Regions from separate parts of the Priestia sp. P5 genome, predicted to be linked through region 3. Evidence: riboswitches for the same ligand, from Rfam matches in the RefSeq annotation. Region 3 holds a riboswitch; each other region holds the start of a gene.

Region 1 (7,029 bases), on a different contig from region 3:
TTCCTTATCTACCATTGTAAAAGCCATAAAAAAACCTCCTTTACCTTTTCACTTTCTCGTTCAGAAAGTTACGTTCAGTATAAGAAGGTTTTTTTAAATTTGTCTTAAATTATTTACTTGGATTCTCCGATATTCTCAAACATTTCATCTACATTTGGCTTTTTCTTAATTAATCCTGACTCTTTTAACCAGTCCACATTTGACTGCCATGATTCTTTCGTTTGACTGCCAAATCCTTGTTCAGACTTCATTTTCGGAAGTAAAATATTTAAACTTTTTGTTTCCACGTCTTTTTCAAGAGGAAAGTTTGATTTATCTTGGTTATCTAATAGGATTTGAAGTGATTCTTTTGGATGTTTCTCTGTGTACTCATACCCTTTTGTCGCGGCACGCCAAAACGCTTTAATCGTATCAGAATCTTTTGCCCACGTTTGATCCCCAGTAACTGCCACTAGCTCGTAATAAGATGGCACGCCGTAATCTGAAGGATCAATGTCAACCGTTTTATATCCTTTTTTATGAAGTAATGGTACTTCATGATTAATATATGCACCTATTACAGCATCTACTTTTTTGCTAATCAGCGATGAATTTAACTCAAACCCTACGTCTACTAGCTTTACCTTATTCGGATCTCCTCCATCGCTTTTCACCATTTTCTTTAGAACAGATTCACTTAATGGTGTTCCGCTGTATCCTACTACTTTTCCTTCTAAATCTTTAGGACGCTTAATGCCGCTATCTTTGAGCGCCACAACTCGGTTCAACGGAGACCTTACAATCGCTCCTACCGACTTTACCGGCACATCTTCATTTGCTCGTGCCATTGCTACATCAGGCTGATAATAAAGGCCGAGCGTAACTTTCCCTGCAGCTGCTAAATTAAGCGAGTCTGTTGGATTAGCAGGAAACTGTACTTTTACATTCAGCCCTTCTTTTTTGAAATATCCTTTTTCTTGTGCAGCGTAAATGAAGCTGTGCACTGCATTTGGGTACCAATCAAGCATAATTGTAACGTCTTTTAATTTTTTACTGTCACCAGCTTTATTTTCCTTGTCCTGGCCGCAAGCAGCGAGCATCAAAACAAGCATCAGGCTTAACCCAATCGCAAACCATTTTTTCATTCTGTTTTCCTCCACTTTAATGAACGTTTTTCGAAACCTACTACAATAATAAAGAATAAAATACCAAGCGCAGATAAAATCACAATTGGTGCAAATACACCAGCTGCATCAAACTGTGTCATCATGCGCCGGCTGAAATACCCTAAACCTGCTTGTGCACCTAACCATTCCCCAATGGCAGCACCTATTATACTAAAGGTAACCGCTACTTTGAGCCCTGAATAAAAATGAGGCAGTGCAGAAGGAATGTTCAACTTAAAGAAAATATCTTTTTTTGTTGCTCCCATCGTTAACATGAGTTCTTTTAACTCTTTGTTGGTCGAGCGAAGCCCATCAAATGTGCTAACCGTAATAGGAAAAAAAGTAATTAATACGGTCACAATCACTTTGCTCCAAATGGAGTAGCCAAACCACAGAACAAATACAGGAGCTATGGCAATGGTCGGAATCATTTGCGACGCAATAATAAGCGGATAGAAAGCACGCTCAATAAGCGGACTCCAATTCATCCATACAGCCAGCATAACTCCCAGCACCACGGATATAATCAGCCCAATTACAATAATAGATAGCGTAGCTGGCAAATGTTTAAACAATAAATCCATTCGCAGCTCCCAAAGCTTCGTTAAAATACCTGTGGGTGTTGGTAAAATAAACGGATAGTTTACAATGCGTGCTCCAATTTCCCAAGCAGCCAGCAAAATGACGACTAAAATCACTGAAGCCCCGTATTTTTTCATGTGTTCACCTTCGATCTTAGCTGTTCAATTAAATAATCTTTCACGTCAAGCACACGCTGTTGATTCAAATCTTTTTGCGTTCGAGGCCTGCTAAGCGGCACTTTAATCTCTTCAAGATAACTTACCGGCTTGTCTGAAAAGATAAAAATACGATCTGATAAAAACAGCGCTTCGTTTACGTCATGAGTGATAAATAAGATGGTGTGCTTACGCTTTTGCCATTGTTCAAGCAGCCATTCCTGCATCGATAAACGCGTAATGGCATCAAGCGCACTAAAAGGCTCATCTAAAAGCAGCACGTTAGAACCGCTTAATACCGTTCGGAGAAAAGAAACGCGCTGCTTCATCCCTCCGGATAAATCACTTGGAAAACGGTTTTCGTACCCTTTCAAGCCAAACTCTTCAAGCAGCTGAGACACTTGCTTATGAGCACTTGCTTTTGACACATTGTGAAGCTCAAGAGGCAGTGCTGCATTGTCTAGAATCGTACGCCACGGAAGCAGCAAATCTTGCTGCGGCATGTAGCCTACTTTTCCAAGACGCTTTTCGTAAGACTGTCCGTTAATCACGATATCGCCTTCACTCTGCTGTTCAAGACCTGTGATAAGACGAAACAACGTACTTTTTCCAGATCCGCTCGCTCCAACGATACTGACAAACTCGCCTTCTTTTACGTCTAAGCTTAATGATTTTAAAATCGCTTGATCACCGTTTTTGTACGTAAAACTGACGTTTTGAAAAGATAACACAGATTTATTCATGAATTGGCCACATCGCTTCGTTATAAGCCATATCCCAGAACATATACTCAAAACGCGTCGTATTTAAGAAAATTTCTTCAAGCTTTTCTAGTTCCGCTTCTGATTTGTCTTCAGTAAGTGAGTCAAATAAATTGATACACCATGTCGCCAGTTCTCCAAATTCTTCTGAGCTGTACATTTCAATCCACTCACGATAAAACTCATTGTTAGCTCCAGGCTTTTCACTGAGTTCTTTTCCTATTTCCCAGTAGCTCCACATACAAGGCAAAAGAGCCGCCACTAATTCAGCTAATGTTCCGCTTTGACCAACGTGCAGCATATAGTGCGTGTATGCAAGCGTTGTAGGAGATGGCTGCGCTTTTTCTAATTCTTTTTCGCTGATTTCAAATTTCTTGGCATACTCACGGTGCAGACTCATTTCTTCGTTTAATGTAGAATCTAAAAGTGCAGCAAATTTCCCCATCGTTTGAACATCGGTAGCTTTCATCGCTCCAATCGCAAATAATTTGGCATAATCAATTAGGTAAAGATAATCTTGAATCATATAAAAGCGAAACTTCTCCTTTTCAAGCGTTCCGTCTCCCATTCCCTGTACAAAGGGATGATTATGATTTTGACGCCAAATAGGCTGCAGCTTTTCGTATAATCGTTCACTAAATTTCATGATGATCACTCCTTATGCGTATGCAGCCACGTATAAATGAACTGCACCATCACTTTTGTATATTGAACAAGCTGATTCATATCTAATTGTTCGTTCACAGCATGTGCATTTGCTAAATTCCCCGGACCGTAAATAGCTGCCGGAATACTCGCATCAGCTAGCCAACCGCCATCTGTTACACTAGTTGACACATCGATTGGAGGCTTTTTCCCTTCAATTTGTTCATGAGTATTTGCAAGCAGCTGTACTCCAGCATGATTTTCGTCAATTTCTAATGACGGGAAGATTTCTCCTCTGTCTTCAATCATTGATGTGCCTCCCCATTCAAAGGTTGGCAGATTATCTTTTAACCATGGATCCGCTTTTGCAATAGCTAAAATGTATTCTTCCACTTCTTTTGATACTTGGTCGTACGATTCATTGGGATAATAGTGAACGGTGATCCACAGCCTGCATTCATCTGCAATAAAAGCAGCATGTCTTCCGCCTTCGATTACTGCTGGATTAATCGTATTTGTCCCTGGCAAAAATCCTGGATAGCTCTTTGTAACAGCCCAGTGACGCTCCAATTCTTGCAGCCCTCCGATTACTTTTGCCATCTTTTCAATAGCGCTTGCGGCTAAAAGCCCTCCTCCAGCATGAATCATACTTCGGCGTGTACCGTCATGATAGGTTTTACTGCTTTTTATCGTAATCCATCCCGTGATCACTCCGCCTTGACCTTGAATATGTAAATCACTTGTATCCGCTACAAGCGCAAAGTCAGCTGTATACCCTTTCTGACAGCATTGCAGCGTACCTGCCTCTCCTACTTCTTCTCCTACAACGGATTCAAAAATCAAGTCTCCCGGCAGCTCGATTCCTGCTTCCGTTAAAAGCTGAACTGCAAACAATGCTCCTGCCAGGCCGCCTTTCATATCAGCAACTCCGCGTCCGATGATTTTATTGTCTTTCACGACAGCTTCAAACGGATTTGTCTCCCACTTTTCATTTTCTTGTACCTCAGCTACATCCATATGCCCGTTAATAATCAAGCTTTGATAGTCAGCTGATCTTTTTCCTTTTAACGTGCCCACTACAATAGGATCGTTGCAATATAAATCCCACATATCGATGGAAAAACCGCAGTTTTTAAGGAAATCCGCTACGTAGCGCTGCGCTTCATGAGAATTTCGTGCAGGAGGCGCCGGCGTTTTATATGAAACAAGCGTTTTTAATAACTGAATTAGCTCCCCTTTTCGCTCCTCTACCTGTTTAACAAGCAAATCAATTGTTTCTTCCATGTATGACACCTTCCTTTACGCATAAAAAAACACTTCTTTCGCAGGAAAGAAGTGTTTTTGTTTATGTACACAAAATTATTATAACGAGTTCGTAAGGAAATCCCATACAAAACATGCATTACAATACCTCTTTCCTACGCTAGTATTACCTAGTTCAGGTTATAAGGGTTAAGACTTCTCGTCTCTCTCAGCTTCGAAAGCACCCCTAGTGGTGTTGTATCTCTATGAAGTTAATCTATTATCATATGTTTACCTGTAATAGTTTTATCATAGTAAAGCGTTTTATTCAATAGAAAGGTTCATGATATGGTAATGAAAATAGTTTCCTTTTTAGTAAAATAAAAAGCACACACCTTCTTCAAGCAGTGTGCTCTTTGTTTTTGTAAGATTACTAGTTAGCTATCGGCTTCTTTAAAAATACTCCGTCTTTCCATTCAGACAGGAATAAGCTCAAGTTTTTGCCCCGGCCTCACTAATGAAAGCAGCTCATGATCTTCTTCTATCACATACCCAATCACGTTCACATTCGCATTTGCAGGCAATTGGGTTTTAGCTATTTGAACCTCTCCTCTGTAACGTCCGTAGCCATCATTGTCCATTGTAATTGCTCCGATCCTGCGTTCTACTGTATGAAATGGCGGCACTGGTTTTACAGATCGTGTATCAACTAAGCGCAGAACGTCTCTTGATACATCCGGACGCACGCTGTATGTTCCCTGTATATGAGGTGAACGAATGCGCAGCGGAAGAGTGTGGCTTTCCTGATATTGAACTAAATGCTTTAATAGATTTAAATCGGCGGATGGATCTCCAATATAAATCTCCGCTACTCCGCACCCGTACAAATCTACTGCAGAGGTAAAAGGACATCTATTACGGTCCTTTTCTCTAGTAGGAAGGCCTTGATAGATAGGGCCTCTCTTTTCGCCTTCTCCAGGAATATAAGCGCAGACTGGAATACGAAGTTCATTAAATAAATCTGTCTGCTGTTGAAAAAACGTTTCTTCAAGCCCTGTTTCAGGCCGCGGATAAAAATTATGCCACGCAAGCAGCTGATGATGATGAAGACCTGCACATAAGAGTGCTTCAATTTCTTGTTTGGATAACGTACTTGCATTAACAGCAATATAAAATTCATTCGCAAGTGAAAGAGTTTCTTCTGTGCTAAAGCCATCGTCTAGTCTAATTCCTGATACGCCAAGTGAAGACAGAGTCATAAGGCTTTCGATACCTAAATGAACAGGAGTGTATTTGGATACGTCCGCATACACGCTTATTCCACAATCTCTAGCCACATGAAGCAATTCTTTTGCCCTTTCAACCAAAGCTCCTTTTTCCTCTGGAATGTGAAGCGAAGTGAATGCGCGTGTGACGCCGCACTCGCTTGCTTCTATTAATCTTTTTTTAGCATCACTATCATTTAAATAAAACGAGATGCCAATCATTCAAACTCCCTCGCCATTTCATCGTTAAACCCAAAGAAATAGGTACAAATAAAGCCTGCTGCGTAAGCAATAACTAACCCAAGTAAATAAAGAAGAATTTGATGCGCCTGAACTAAAAACGTAAGCGGCAAACCCGATACTCCCACTGCTACAGTTGCAATATGGAAGTGCGCCTGAAACGCTCCGCCGATTCCAGCTCCAAGACAAGCGGTTAAAAATGGACGCCCTAAAGGAAGTGTGACTCCAAAAATAAGCGGCTCTCCGATTCCAAGCAGCCCTGAAGGAAGTGCGCCTCCAATTGCTCGCTTTAAGCGTTTTTTCTTTGTTTTGATATAAATAGCAAAAGCGGCACCTACCTGACCCGCTCCGCCCATTGCTAGGATAGGAAGAAGCGGATCATCTCCAATCGAATTGATAAGCTCTAAATGAACAGGAGTAAGACCTTGATGCAGTCCTGTAATGACGAGCGGCAAGAACGTTGCTCCTAACACAAAGCCTGCTACAACTCCTCCAACCTCTAAAACTCCTAAAAGACCTTTTGTGATTCCGTCTGAAATCAAGCCGCCGATTGGCATGAATACCACATACGTAATAATTCCTGTAATTAACACCGTAACGGTTGGTGTAATAATAATATCCAGTGACTGAGGGACAAATTTACGTACTCGTTTTTCTAACACGGCCATAAAGATTGCTGCAAGCAACACGCCTATTAAGCCACCCCGCCCCGGCAGAAGTGCTTCCCCAAAAAGTTTAATATCAGCTACGGCAGGATTAATGACTAAAATACCGGCTAAGCCTCCTAGAGCTGGCGAACCTCCAAACTCTTTTGCGGCATTAATACCTACTAAAATACCAAGATAAGCAAATAAACCGCTCCCGATAACGGTTAAAAGAATAGCAATCTGTGAATCCGCCGGAAGCCACTTCGCTTGCACAGCTGCTTTTGTCACTCCAGTAATAAGTCCAGATGCTACAAGAGCAGGTATCAACGGAATAAAAATACTTGCAA
Region 2 (7,029 bases), on a different contig from region 3:
GCACCGATCCGTGATAAAAGGGGCGTTCAAAAGGATTTCAGGAGGTACTTACTTTATGTTTAAGAAACTAGCAATTATTGGAGCACTGGCAGTTCCTATGTTCGGCATAAGTCACGGGGCAAATGCCGCTGAAACAACCCATCGCGTAAAAGCCGGAGAGACTCTTTACAAGATTGGCGCTGAATACGGCGTTACGGTTGAACAGTTAAAAGAAGCAAATCACAAATCTACCGACTCTATTAATGCAAATGAAACATTAACAATCCCTAACTCTATTAGCGAAAGTGATAAAGAATTGTTAGCTCGCCTTGTACAAGCGGAAGCAAAAGGCGAACCTTACGCTGGCAAAGTGGCTGTAGCAACAGTTGTCTTAAACCGCGTGGATAGCGATTCTTTCCCAGACTCTATTCATGATGTGATTTATCAAGGTACACAGTTTACACCTGTACAAAACGGTGAAATTAATAAAGCAGCGGATGCTGAAGCAAAAAAAGCTGTAAATGAAGCACTAGCTTTTAGAGGTCAAGGAAAAGGTTCGTTATTCTTCTTTAATCCAGATAAAACAAGCGACCAATGGCTTCGTCAAAAACAGGTTACGACTACAATCGGAAATCACGTTTTTGCAAAATAAACAAAAAAAGCACTCAGATGAGTGCTTTTTTTTAATATGCAACAAGTAAGCTTAATAGAACAGCTATAATAATAATAGGCAATACGTATTTAACTAGAAAGAACCATGCGTTGAATAATTTAGCACCTTTTGTACTTCCTGAAATAAACTCTTCATACACGGCTTCTTTTTTCATTTTAAATGTCACAAAAATCGCAATGGCTAGACTTCCAAGAGGCAGCATTAAGTTGCTCACAAAAAAGTCAGCTACGTCAAATATACTTCTGCCAAAAAGTGAGACATGTTTTAGTACACCAAACGAAAGTGCTGATGGGATACCTACCACAAACACAAGAATCCCTGATAAAGAAGCGTAGCGAGTTCGTTTTGTCTGATCGTCTTTGGTTAAAGCAGCTACGATAATTTCCAGCAGTGAAAAAGCAGACGTAAGCGTAGCAAATAGAAATAAAATTAAAAACAGTGCTAAAAAGACGGTACCAAACGGCATTTTCTCAAATACTGTTGGCAAGACCACAAACAAAAGTCCAGGTCCTTCAGTTGGCTTTAATCCAAACGAAAAAACGGCTGGAAAAATAGCCAAGCCCGCCAGCAGCGAAACAAACAAGTTCAAAATAGCAATAGTGCCAGCTGAACGCGTCAAGCTTACTTTTTTCCCTAAATAAGAGCTATATGTCACCATGCAGGATAATCCCACGCAAAGCGAGAAAAACGACTGACCGAGCGCATAGAGAACAGATGACCCTGTAATGGCTGAAAAATCCGGTTTTAAAAAGAACTTTACTCCGTCCATTGCTCCGTCTAATGTTAAAGAACGCACCACGATAATGATAAAACAGATAAATAACAGCGGCATCATGTATTTATTAGCACGCTCTATTCCTTTTTGTACGCCTTTTGAAATAACAAACACTGTAATTAATAAAAACAGCGCCTGTGCACCTAATACCACATAAGGTTGGCTAATGACGGCATTGAACAACGGGCCGTACTCTTTTCCGCTTAGCATACCGGTTATGCTCATAATCGTATATAAAATCACCCAGCCGCCAACGACGCTGTAAAAGGAAAGCAAAACGACACAGCTGAGTACTCCGAGCCTGCCAATCCATACCCAAGCGGATTTTGGAGCAATTGCCTTATAAGCACTAATCGCTTCTTTTCCCGTATGTCTTCCAATGATAAATTCTGCCAACAGAAGCGGCAATCCAATAAAAATCGTAAATAAAATAAACAACGCAAAAAATGCTCCACCGCCACTGGTTCCCGTTACGTATGGAAACTTCCATATCGCTCCTAGACCAATTGCTGCCCCAGCAGATGCTAAAATAAAACCGAGGCGTGAAGACCACTGATTTCCTTTACTCATATAATGTTACTCTCTCCTCTTCTAAACTCAAAACTCACCTGATTAGTACTGTACCATAAATGCAGAAGAAAATCATTCCCGTTTTACTTTTTTCTATAAAACGATATCTATATAGAATAGAAAAAATGAAGAAGCAGCTGCTTCTTCATTTTAAGGTTGGTATTTCTATTCAAAATTTATTCTCTGTACGATGATTCATCTCCACGGTAGGCTTCTTGAGTTGAAATTTCTTCAATATGCATATGCCCTTCTCTCTCTAAACGAAGGACCGTACGCTCTGCATCTTCATAACTCTCGCACGTCACTTGTTTATATTCCATATCATCTTTATCTGTGTAAGCGACTAAATATGTTTCCATTTTAACTCCTCCTATATAACCTGTATGTAACGTATGTTGCCTTTTTCGTTTATTTCTAAACATATAGGCTCCAAACATAAAGCCTAGCATACTATAATAGCGGAACTTCAATTTAAAAAAGTTGAATTTTTCATTATACACCGATGCAACATGGAGGTTATACTTATGACATTTATTTTATCATTCGTACCAATTGTTGTTCCTTTTGGTATTTTAATTAGCTTAATTGCTTTTACAGCTGCTTTTTTACAATCAAAAGAGCATCATAAAAAGCTCTAGCTTACAAAAGCTAGAGCTTCTTTTTAAAAGCGTCTATAGCGTTTAATCAGTCCCACAATAATGGCAATTGCTAGTAAAACAACCGAAATGATGACAGTAATGACAATTGGCTGATTTCCACTTTGCTTCACTGCAATGGCAATATAAGCCCAAATAAAAACAAGCGGATAAACAGCGTCTCGGTTTTTTAATGTAAACATAATGCCTAGCACAGCTCCTACCAGCAGCATAATAACCGTCCATGCTAACTCGCTCAGGCCAAGCAAGTGCTGTATTCCATTTGCTTCAAATACAACAAACACATTGACAATAGTCGCAACAGAAATCCATCCAATATAAAGCGAAATCGGCAGACGCATAAACCATGTCGTCATCCGAGAATGCTGAATAATGGAATACACAATCATTAATGTGCCTAAAATAAAGAGCATAACTAAAAGGGATAACTTATAGTAATCGTTTTGGAAAATAAAGATCCACGCACTATTTAACAAACAGTTTAGAAAAAACCAAATGCCGATACGTGCATATATTTCCTTTTGATCTTCTCTTGCAAAAAATTGGCGTATAACCCAAATGGTTAATAACAAATAAATAACGCCCCAGATAGCAAAGGCATAGCCCGCTGGTGTAAACAAGGTAGGAACTTGCGCAGAAGCTTCCCCCGTTGTTTTGCCTCCTATTGGAATGGCATTTGCTAAATAATTCACAAGCAGTGTAATAGCCAAGCCTACTGCATTTAATATAGCATACAAACGAAATTTCGCCATTTTGTTCTCTCCTTTCTTCTATTTATATGGGAATGTTTCGGAGACGAAAACGGCTCTTCCCTTCATTAATACCTCTTCTTCCCTAAAAATATGCATTTTTAAACAAAAATGATTAAAAATAGCTTTAAGAAATTTCCTCTTTAAAAAATAAAAACGGTTAGCGCACATTTTCCTATAACTCTTTCTATTTTTCAGAATATATGGTAAGTTAAACATAGATTAATAGGAAGTCCACTAGGGGTGCCCACCGGCTGAGACAAGTTTTCTTGATCCCTTTGAACCTGATCTGGCTCATACCAGCGTAGGAAAGTGGCAATGTTCAGTTTTTTTACTGTCCTTTGCCACTCCGTTTATAAACGGAGTGTTTTTTATTTCCTTTATGTGCTTGTTTGTGACTTCCTCATATTAAAGGAGGATTTTGATGTCATTTTCATCTCAATTAAGACAAGAAGCAAACTATATTTACGAAGCCATTTTTAACCATCCTTTTATTAAAGGAATTGCTGAAGGAAACGTGCCAAAAGAAGCGCTGATTCACTACGTTTCTCAAGACTACGAATACTTAACAGCATTTGTTCGCATTTACGGCGCTGCTTTAACAAAATGCCGCACGCGTACTGAAATGGAAGCCTTTAATGCCGGCATTTCTACGGTATTACATAGTGAAGTACACCCTCACAATAATTTTTGTGAAGTAGCAGGCGTACGTTATGAAGATCTTCACACTGAGACGCTTTCACCGACGGCTAGCCACTACATTAACCATATGACAAGTGTTGCGCACACAGGTAGCTTAGCGGAAATCATTGCAGTGCTTCTTCCATGCCCATGGACGTACGTTGAAATTGGCCAGCGCATTACAGAACAAGTAAATCCATCTCCTTCTCACCCTTTTTATGAATGGATTCAGTTTTATAATAATGAAGAAATGAATGGCACAACACAATGGTTTTGTAACAAGCTTGATGAACTCGCCGAACAAGCGACTGAAGAAGAACGTAACCGTATGAAAGACCACTTCATCAAAAGCTGTGAACTGGAGTATTTATTTTGGGAAATGGCATATACCCAAGAAAAATGGCCGCTTTCTCAGCTTTCACTTTCAAAATAACGAAAAAGCCTCCTGTCAGGAGGCTTTTTTATTTCAGTAATTTTTTGATCATTTTCAAGCTTTGTTTTTCCGAAGGATAGCGGAATGACAAATCAAACTTGGTTGTTTGAGACAGCATGCTTTTAAAATGAGAAAATGTCCGGAAGCTGTCTTTTCCATGATATTGACCCGTGCCGCTCTCTCCTACTCCGCCAAACGGCAAATATGGCGTAGCGATATGCATAAGCGTATCGTTTATACAGCCTCCTCCAAATGAAAGGCGCTCCGTTATGACGTTTTGCACATCTTCACTTTCTGTAAATAAGTAAAGAGCTAACGGCTTAGCTTTTTCTTGAACTTTATGAATGACTTCGTCTAGTGTTTCATATTCAATCATAGGAAGAATAGGCCCAAAGATTTCTTCTTGCATAACATCTGATGTCCAGCTTACTTCACTTAACAACGTAGGTTCTATTGTTAGCGTGTTTTTATTGTACCCGCCTCCAACTATAGCATTTCCGTCTTTTAAAAACTCAACTAGCCGAGTAAAATGGCGCTCACTGACAATACGGCCGTAGCGGTCGCTTTCAAGCGGATTGTTACCGTAAAATTGAGAAATTGCTTTGCGAAGTTTTTCTACAAGCTGCGCTTTTACCTTTTTATGCACAAGCAAATAATCAGGAGCAACGCACGTTTGGCCTGCATTCATCCCTTTCCCAAACATAATTCGCTTCGCTGCAAGATCTAGGTTTGCGTCTTCATGTACAATGCACGGACTTTTTCCGCCTAGCTCAAGCGTGACGGGAATAAGCTGCTTCCCTGCTTCTTGCATAATAATTTTCCCTACATTTACACTTCCCGTAAAGAAAATATAATCAAGGGGCTGTTTTAAAAGCAGACTTGTCGTATCTACAGCCCCTTCAACCACCGTCACAAATGCTGGGTCAAAAGCTTCAGCCAGTAATTCTTGTATAACGCGAGATACGCTAGGCGTTAATTCAGAAGGTTTTATAATTGCCGTGTTTCCAGCCGCAATCGCTCCTACTAAAGGAGACAGTGCTAATTGAAACGGATAGTTCCACGGAGCAATAATTAACGCGACTCCATACGGTTCAGGAACAATTTTCCCTTTAGAGCCCACATGTGTTAAAGCGGTTTTTACTTTTTTAGGCTTCATCCATTTTGCTAGATGTTTAAGCGTAAATCGAATTTCCTCTAGTAAAATCCCAATTTCCGACGTGTAGGCCTCTACTTCAGATTTATTTAAATCTTGTTTTAAAGCATCCATAATTCTCTGCTCGTTTTGTTTGACTGCGTCTCTTAGCTTATTCAGCGCTTGAATACGGCTGTTGATACTCTTTGTCTTTTGCGCATAGAAATACTGCTTTTGTGTAGAGACAATATGTTCAATGACCGTTTCATCTGTGATATAAAATCGCTCGTGGTTCATCACTTTCATCTCCCTATAAACATTCGGCTTCAACTGTAGCAAGCAAGCTTTTTAATAGCTCAACTGCCTCACTTAAAGCTAGTGAATAATATCTCTGCGTCCCTTTTTGCTCAATTTGCACAAGCTTTTGATCGCGTAAAATTTTTAAATGATGAGAAATTGCCGGTCTTGATAGCGTAGACTCATTTGCAATTTCATTTACGGTTAAAGGCTCTTTTTCGGCGAGCAGCAAAATAATATCTTGTCTTGCTGAATCACTTAGCGCCTGAAAAATAGGAATGCTGGCACGAAATAACTCGACTGCTTTTTCACTCATATAGATTCCCCTTTATTTAATTTCTTGTGTTCTTCGGACAACGGATGTAAGCCACTTTCTTGGTACAAAGCGCGGGATGAACGTGGCGAGACGAAACTGCACTCCTGGTACGATAACCGTCTGCCCTTTCATAAATTTTTTATAGCCAACTTTAACAACTGTTTCTACATCCATTGCACCGCTTTGAAAAAGCTTGGAGTTGCTTAGCTGGGCGCGGTCGCTAAAACCAGTTTTAGTTGGACCCGGGCATAGAGCGCTTACCGTTACATTGGTACCTTTTAATTCATTTTCAAGGGCCTCTGTGAAAGACAATACGTACGCTTTTGTTGCATAATACACCGTCATAAGCGGACCCGGCATAAATGCAGCAACGGACGCAATGTTTAAAATTTTACCGTGATTTCGTCTAACCATATCCGGTAAAAATAATTTTGTTAAATGAGTTAATGATCGGATATTTAAGTCAATCATGTTTAACTCGTCGTCTAAAGCTGTTTCAATAAATTTGCCGTATAGTCCAAAACCAGCATTATTCACTAAATAGTCAACGTGCATTTTTTTATTTTTAAGTTCTTCATATAGTGACTGTATCTCTTCTTCTCTTGATAAATCCTTAATAAACGTTATCACGTCAATATTATAAGTAGATTTTAAATTCTCTCCAATCGCTGTTAGTTTATCAGCGCTTCTGGCAACTAAAATTACAGGATGCCCATCCTTTGCGAATTGATAAGCTAACTCTTCACCTATTCCTCCGGACGCACCGGT
Region 3 (7,029 bases):
TTCACGGGCAAAGCGCATTTCGTGAGTTACCACCACCATCGTCATTCCTTCTTTTGCCAAGTCTTTCATGGCTTGAAGAACGTCTCCTACAAGCTCAGGATCAAGAGCTGAAGTAGGCTCATCAAACAGCATAACTTTTGGGTCCATCGCCATTGCTCTGGCGATGCCAACACGCTGTTGTTGTCCGCCAGACAGCTGGAAAGGATAAAAGTCAAGCTTATCTCCTAAGCCAACTCGTGTTAATAATTCTTTCCCTCTTTTTTCTGCTTCTTGAGTAGGAACACCTTTTACAATTACAGGCCCTTCCATAACATTTTCAAGCGCATTTTTATGAGGAAACAAGTTATAGTTTTGAAAGACCATACCTGTTAGACTTCGAAATGAGGTAATGTCTTTTTTGCGAACAGGCTTGGTAAAATTCATGCTTTTTTTATCAAGTTCAATCGTGCCGTCTGTTGGGATTTCTAAAAGATTTAAGCAACGTAAAAAAGTAGTTTTACCCGATCCAGAAGGACCGATTAATACAATTACCTTGCCCTGTTCAACTTCCAAATCAATCCCTTTTAATACTTGCAAATCACCGAATGATTTATGCAAATTTTTGATATTAATCATATGAAAAACTCCTTTAGCTACTCGAAACGGTTATTTAGATACGTAACGATCTAGTCTTATTTCAATGCGTCCTTGGATAATGGATAAGATTGTACACATAATCCAGTACAAGAGCGCTGCTTCACTATAAAGAAGTAAAAATTCATAGTTAGTCGAAGCAATTTCTTGAGCTTTACGGAACATCTCAGAAACAAGAATAAGCGATGCAAGTGACGTATCTTTAATAAGGCTAATAAAAGAGTTAGATAATGGCGGAATCGATACACGTGCTGCTTGCGGTAAAATAATCCGTCTTAACGCTTGGGAATAGGTCATACCAAGTGAGTAGCCAGCTTCCCACTGTCCTTTAGGAATAGATTGAATCGCTGCTCGAATAATTTCAGATGCATACGCACCTACACTTAATGAAAATCCAATAATAGCAGAGATAAATGGGTCAATTGTTATATCTAAATTGGGTAAGCCGTAGAAAATAATAAATAATTGCACAAGCAGCGGTGTACCTCGAATAATCGATACATAGATGCGCGCAATTATATTTAAAACTTTTATAGATGATAAACGAGCCAAGGCTGTTAAGACAGCTAAAATGATACCGAGTACAAACGTGATTAATGTTAGTGGAATAGAATATTGAATAGCTCCCTTTAGCATTGGTAAGAGAGATGATTGAGCGATTGAAATCAATTGATTCAATCGCTCTCCATCAGGAAAAATATTATTTAGGAGAAACATCTTCGCCAAACCATTTCTTAGAAATTTTTGCGTATGTTCCGTCTTTTTTCATATCTTTCAATGCTTTGTTTACTTCATCCACTAACTTACCGCTGTCTTTTCTAAACATAAAGCCGCTTGCAGCACCATCGGATTTTTCATCCGCGATTTTGATAGGTGCGTTAGGGTGCTTTTTCTTATAGTCAAGGAACGATAATTTATCGTTGATTGTAGCATCAACACGGTTTGCGCTCATTAGTTCTACTGCTTGAGCAAAACCTTCAGCACTCGTAATGTTTGCACCATAAGATTGAGCCATGTCTTTATAGTTACTTGTTAATGACTGCGCTGATTTTTTTCCTTTTAAATCTTTAAATGATTTGATATCTTTTTCGTCTTTACGAACAATTAATACAGCGCCTGACTGGATGTATGGATCAGAGAAATCGTATTTCTTTTGACGATCTTCACGAATACCAACTTCATTAGCAATCATGTCAAATCGTTTAGCATCTAATCCAGCAAACATGCCATCCCACTGTGTTTCTTTGAACTCAGCTTTTACGCCAAGACGTTTAGCTACTTCTTGAGCCAATTCTACATCAAACCCAGTTAGCTTTTGTTTGTCATCATGAAAAGTGAACGGAGGGTATGTACCTTCAGTTCCAATTGTTAATACGCCATCTTTTTTCACTTTATTATATAAATCTTCTTGTGAAGATTTATTGTCCCCATTGTTTGCTTCATTTTTTGAGCTAGAACCGCATGCGGCAAGCACAACTGTGAAAGCTAATAGTAGCGACAAAAGTGCAGCAAATTTCTTCATTTTCTAAACCCCCTAGTATTCTGATAGGAAATGATACTCTGTGATACTAAACAAGAACACAGCAAAAGTCAACAAAAAAAACTTATACGATTAATGTGACTTAAAATAAGGGAAATATACCTTCTATACACGGTTTGTCATAAGGATACAGAAAGATTTTAAAATTTGGATTAAGTGGATTTTTAAGGGAGATTCGAGGAGGAAAAAGGAAGTTTCATGCGACGATTTTCTCTTTCATTTTTTCATGACTTTTGGTGCAATAAACATATAGTTAAATGTTAAGGTAGAAATAAATTCCTTATGGTACACTTAAAGAAGAATTTATGAAACGGAGCGATATGATGAAAGCTATAAACTTAATCTCAATTGCTTTTGGTGCTATCGCTGGTACATATGCACGTTATTTGCTGAATCTTTCCTTATTATATACGGGCTATCCAATAGGAACGGTAATCGAAAACCTATTAGGAAGCTTCATACTAGGCCTATTAACAGGATTTTTTGTGTGGAAAAAGCCAAAAGAATGGATAAAGCTTGGGCTAGGAGTTGGCGTGTGCGGCGGTTTTACAACGTATTCAACGTTTGCAGGAGACGTCATTTCCCTCACACAGCACCATTTATTTTGGGGAGCCATTTATGTCATTGTCTCTTTAGTAGGTGGAATCCTTCTTGCCTTAGCAGGCTATCTATGCGGTGAAGAGGCAGGGAAAAATTTAGTGAAAGTACATGAGGTGAAGTAGATGAGCATAGTGAGCTTGGCACTTGGCGGAGCAGCTGGAGGAATATGCCGTTATCTTTTGGGTTTAAAAGTTACAAAAACAGTTTCAAACCCTCCTTTTCCAGTATCAATGCTATTTGTAAACTTGCTCGGTGCGTTTGGCCTTGGTCTTTTTTTCGGTAGTTATTATGGAAAGGTTCCTAGTCATGCTTATGATGATTCAATATTTTTAATGATTGGCATTGGTTTTTTTGGTGCCTTTACCACTTTTTCAACGTTTAGTGTGGAAACCGTACAGTTAATTCGAGAAAAATCTTATCGGAAAATGTTGGCGTACGTGGGGATTTCAGCATTTGGAACAGTTGGTTTATTTACAGTCGGTTTACTGGCAGGAACGTTTTTATTTAAGTAAAGAGAACGTTTCTAGTAGGGAAAAACAAAAAGACGGAGAAGTAGAGAATGGATAGAAAAGCAGAAGTTTGGAAATACATTTTGTTGATTGTAGCTGTTGCAGGTCAGATCATCGGTTTTTTATTTTTATTTATAAATGTTGTGGCGGCATTTATTTTTTACGGTTTTTATATTCTAACTTTTATTATGTTACTCCTGCTGTTTATATGGGATCGGAAAAAGGAAAAAGACAAAGAAGAATTTGACGACTATACCGATTACTAACCATATAAAAAGCAGAATGATGTGGTGCGCTGGGTCTCTTAGTAAAGAAGCTTAAAAGATATATCTATAAAAGGAAGAGAGCCGTAAGAGCATAAAGAGATATTGTATTTACATCTAGTTGTGTTATAATTTTAAGTGCAAAAACAAAATCAATAAATAGCAATCACTAGGGGAGCTTTTTGAAGCTGAGACGAATGTATTTCGGACCCTTTGAACCTGATCTGGTTTGTACCAGCGTAGGGAAGTGGCGATCATGTTTACATAACGATACATGCTAACCACTCTACGTTGTAGAGTGGTTTTTTGTATGTAATAAAGCCCTCTACACAAGATGAAGTGATTGAAATTTCTCTTTATTCTGAACGGAAAGGTTTCGATCATATGGATATTCCTAAATTTCATGTCATTACAACAGATAAGCAGCCAATTGAAGAGGTTCGAGACATTTTAACGGCTATTGAGCCTTTTGCGGGTGCCATTCATATTAGAGAAAAAAAGAAAACGGCAAAGCAGATTCAATGTTTGCTAGAAAGCCTGCCATTTTGTCTCTCTAAAATTATTGTAAATGACCGAGTTGATGTAGCGCATGCTTTAAAAGCAAAAGGCGTACAGCTTGCCTATCATAGTTTAGATGTTTCGTGTGTTAGAGACGCATTTCCTTCTCTTATTGTCGGAAAATCAGTTCACTCTGTGGAAGAAGCTCTAGAAGCTGAAAAAGATGGCGCTCATTATATTCTATACGGACATATTTATTCAACTCATTCAAAAAAAGGATTAAAAAGTCGAGGGATAGCAGCGCTAAAAGAAGTAGTAGACGCTGTGGAGATACCAGTTATTGCGATTGGTGGGATTACACCTGGAAATGCCAAAGAGGTACTGCAAACAGGAGCACACGGTATAGCTGTGATGTCTGGTGCCATGCTTGCGCAAAATCCCCTTGAAGCGATTAAACAATATTCTCATATATGGACATCTGGAGGTGGAGAAAATGAAGCAGCATTATGATGTACTGTTAGTCGGAGGAGGCATAATCAGCTCTTCTATCGCTTATCATTTGTCAAAACAAGGAGCATCAGTGGCCATTCTTGAGCGCAATCAAATTGGTTGTGAAGCTTCAAGTGCAGCCGCTGGTATTTTAGGTGCCCAAGCTGAAATTGATGAAGAAGGTCCTCTTTTAGACCTTGCTATTAAGAGCCGAAGCATGTTTCCTGAGCTGGTGAAGGAACTAAAAGAAAAAACGGCCATCGACGTAGAGCTCATTCAAAAAGGCTTATTAAAAGTCGCTGTAACAGAAGAAGATGCACACGTATTAAAGAAAAAAGCCGCTCAGCACCACCGGTGGGATGAACATGTAAGATGGATCGATGTAAAAGAAGCGCGTTTGTTAGAACCCGGGCTCTCTCCAGACATATACGGAGCCATTACAATACCGGGGGACGGCCAGCTAGCTCCAGCTAAGTTAACGCAAGCTCTTGCTCATGGAGCCTTGTATCACGGAGCAGATGTATTTGAATACTGTGACGTTCATTCTCTTATTATGGAAAATGAAACAGTAAAAGGTATACAGACGTCCAAAGGCTCTTTTTATGGAGAAAAAGTAGTTATTGCAGCAGGCTCATGGGCTAAACGCTTTATTTCTTCTGAACATTTAGGTCAGGTGTTTCCTGTAAAAGGGGAGTGTATTGCTCTGCAAAGTCATAAGCCGCTGCTTTCTAAAACGATTTTTTTAGATGAAGGTTTTTACTTAGTGCCAAAGACTGGTGGAAGAATCGTAATAGGGGCAACTAAGCTAAAGCATGACTTTACCAAGACGGTTTCTGCACAAGGTATTCAATTTTTGCTGAATAAAGCTTCTGCGCTTCTGCCGGCTATTAAAGAAGCCACATTTGAAAAAGCATGGGCAGGTCTTCGTCCACAAACAAATGATGGCTGGCCTTATTTAGGAGAGCATCCTGAAATAGGGAATCTACACATGGCGTTTGGCCACTACCGAAACGGTATTTTATTAAGTGCTGCAACTGGAAAAATTATGGCTGATGCTTTGTTAGGGAAAAAGCCGAATCATTCATTTTTTACATCATTTCAGCTAACTAGAGTAATGGAGGGAGTTCATTGAATCTAATCATTAATGGTAAGACCGTTACTGTTGGAGATGAAATTGAAACGGTTCAGCACTTGTTGCAGGCTCAGAACCTGCACGAACGAGTGGTAATTGTTGAGCTAAACAAGAATATTTTACAAAAAGAAGAACATAGTGATGCAAGTTTAAAAGATGGAGATGCGTTAGAAGTCGTTTCATTTGTAGGAGGAGGATGAAGAGTATGTTAAAAATTGGACAATATACATTTAATTCACGTTTATTATTAGGAACAGGAAAATTTCCGGACTTTACGACTCAGCGTCAAGCGGTAGAAGAGTCGGAAACAGAAATTTTAACATTTGCTGTTAGACGAATGGATATTTTTGATCAAAATCAGCCTAATTTACTAGAAGCGCTTGATGTGAAGCGTTTCACTCTTTTGCCTAACACTGCTGGAGCAAAAAATGCAGAAGAGGCCGTACGTATTGCTAAATTAGCAAAGGCTTCTGGACTTTGTGACATGGTGAAAGTAGAAGTAATTGGATGTGATAAGACGCTTCTTCCTGATCCAGTTGAAACATTAAAAGCTAGTGAAGAACTGTTAAAAGAGGGCTTTACCGTTTTACCTTACACATCAGATGATGTTTTACTTGCGCGTCGTTTAGAGGAGTTAGGCGTACATGCCATTATGCCAGGAGCTTCGCCTATCGGTTCAGGTCAAGGTATTATCAATCCGTTGAACATGCGTTTTATCATTGAACAATCAACTGTTCCAGTAATTGTAGATGCAGGTATTGGAACGGCTTCAGACGCAGCTCAAGCTATGGAGCTAGGAGCAGATGGTGTGTTATTAAATACAGCTGTTTCAGGAGCAAAAGATCCTGTGAAAATGGCTCGTGCTATGAAGCTAGCGATTGAGGCAGGAAGAGCAGCATTTGAAGCAGGACGTATTGAAAAGAAACAATATGCCACGGCAAGCAGTCCAACAGAAGGGATGAGTATCGGTTGATTAATCGTTATTCCCGCCAAGAACTGTTTCAACCTATTGGAAAAGGCGGACAGCAGCTAATTCAAGAAAAGCATGTTCTGATTGTAGGAGCAGGTGCTCTTGGAACAGGGAACGCCGAGGCCCTTGCGCGAGCGGGGGTAAAGAAAATAACGCTCATTGACCGGGACTATGTAGAGTGGAGCAACCTTCAGCGTCAGCAATTATATAGTGAAAAAGATGCTGATAAAAGAATTCCAAAAGCAATTGCTGCTAAAAAAAGGCTTCACGATATTAATCATGATGTAAAAGTAGAAGCGCACGTAGCAGACGGTACCCCTCAAGTTTTAGAACAGCTTGTTGAGGGGGTAGATGTTATGATTGATGCGACCGATAATTTTGACACACGCCTTGTA

Evidence for each region. Region 3 has a riboswitch for thiamine pyrophosphate ahead of MMB69_RS24495 (thiamine phosphate synthase). Riboswitches for the same ligand answer to the same signal wherever they lie in the genome.
Region 1: linked by a shared signal. The riboswitch ahead of MMB69_RS18250 (acetylornithine deacetylase) and the one ahead of MMB69_RS24495 (thiamine phosphate synthase) in region 3 are both predicted to bind thiamine pyrophosphate.
Region 2: linked by a shared signal. The riboswitch ahead of tenA (thiaminase II) and the one ahead of MMB69_RS24495 (thiamine phosphate synthase) in region 3 are both predicted to bind thiamine pyrophosphate.

Annotation. Positions count from the first base shown of each region.
Region 1 is NZ_JAKWFJ010000002.1:273,019-280,047, reverse strand. Features, by position in the region: gene MMB69_RS18275 (ferredoxin) at 1-27, opposite strand, end outside; gene MMB69_RS18270 (ABC transporter substrate-binding protein) at 114-1,124, opposite strand; gene MMB69_RS18265 (ABC transporter permease) at 1,121-1,864, opposite strand; gene MMB69_RS18260 (ABC transporter ATP-binding protein) at 1,861-2,625, opposite strand; gene tenA (thiaminase II) at 2,618-3,289, opposite strand; gene MMB69_RS18250 (acetylornithine deacetylase) at 3,295-4,572, opposite strand; TPP riboswitch at 4,687-4,789, opposite strand; gene MMB69_RS18245 (MupG family TIM beta-alpha barrel fold protein) at 5,007-6,017, opposite strand; gene MMB69_RS18240 (PTS transporter subunit EIIC) at 6,014-7,029, opposite strand, start outside.
Region 2 is NZ_JAKWFJ010000001.1:2,617,144-2,624,172, forward strand. Features, by position in the region: gene MMB69_RS14015 (cell wall hydrolase) at 56-631, shown strand; gene MMB69_RS14020 (sodium-dependent transporter) at 663-1,997, opposite strand; gene MMB69_RS14025 (hypothetical protein) at 2,174-2,356, opposite strand; gene MMB69_RS14030 (TspO/MBR family protein) at 2,659-3,405, opposite strand; TPP riboswitch at 3,632-3,730, shown strand; gene tenA (thiaminase II) at 3,827-4,516, shown strand; gene MMB69_RS14040 (aldehyde dehydrogenase) at 4,545-5,945, opposite strand; gene MMB69_RS14045 (ArsR/SmtB family transcription factor) at 5,959-6,261, opposite strand; gene MMB69_RS14050 (SDR family NAD(P)-dependent oxidoreductase) at 6,274-7,029, opposite strand, start outside.
Region 3 is NZ_JAKWFJ010000005.1:60,495-67,523, reverse strand. Features, by position in the region: gene MMB69_RS24525 (amino acid ABC transporter ATP-binding protein) at 1-615, opposite strand, end outside; gene MMB69_RS24520 (amino acid ABC transporter permease) at 646-1,350, opposite strand; gene MMB69_RS24515 (amino acid ABC transporter substrate-binding protein) at 1,334-2,155, opposite strand; gene MMB69_RS24510 (fluoride efflux transporter FluC) at 2,497-2,895, shown strand; gene crcB (fluoride efflux transporter CrcB) at 2,896-3,285, shown strand; gene MMB69_RS24500 (hypothetical protein) at 3,333-3,548, shown strand; TPP riboswitch at 3,707-3,808, shown strand; gene MMB69_RS24495 (thiamine phosphate synthase) at 3,930-4,553, shown strand; gene thiO (glycine oxidase ThiO) at 4,537-5,664, shown strand; gene thiS (sulfur carrier protein ThiS) at 5,661-5,864, shown strand; gene MMB69_RS24480 (thiazole synthase) at 5,870-6,637, shown strand; gene MMB69_RS24475 (thiazole biosynthesis adenylyltransferase ThiF) at 6,634-7,029, shown strand, end outside.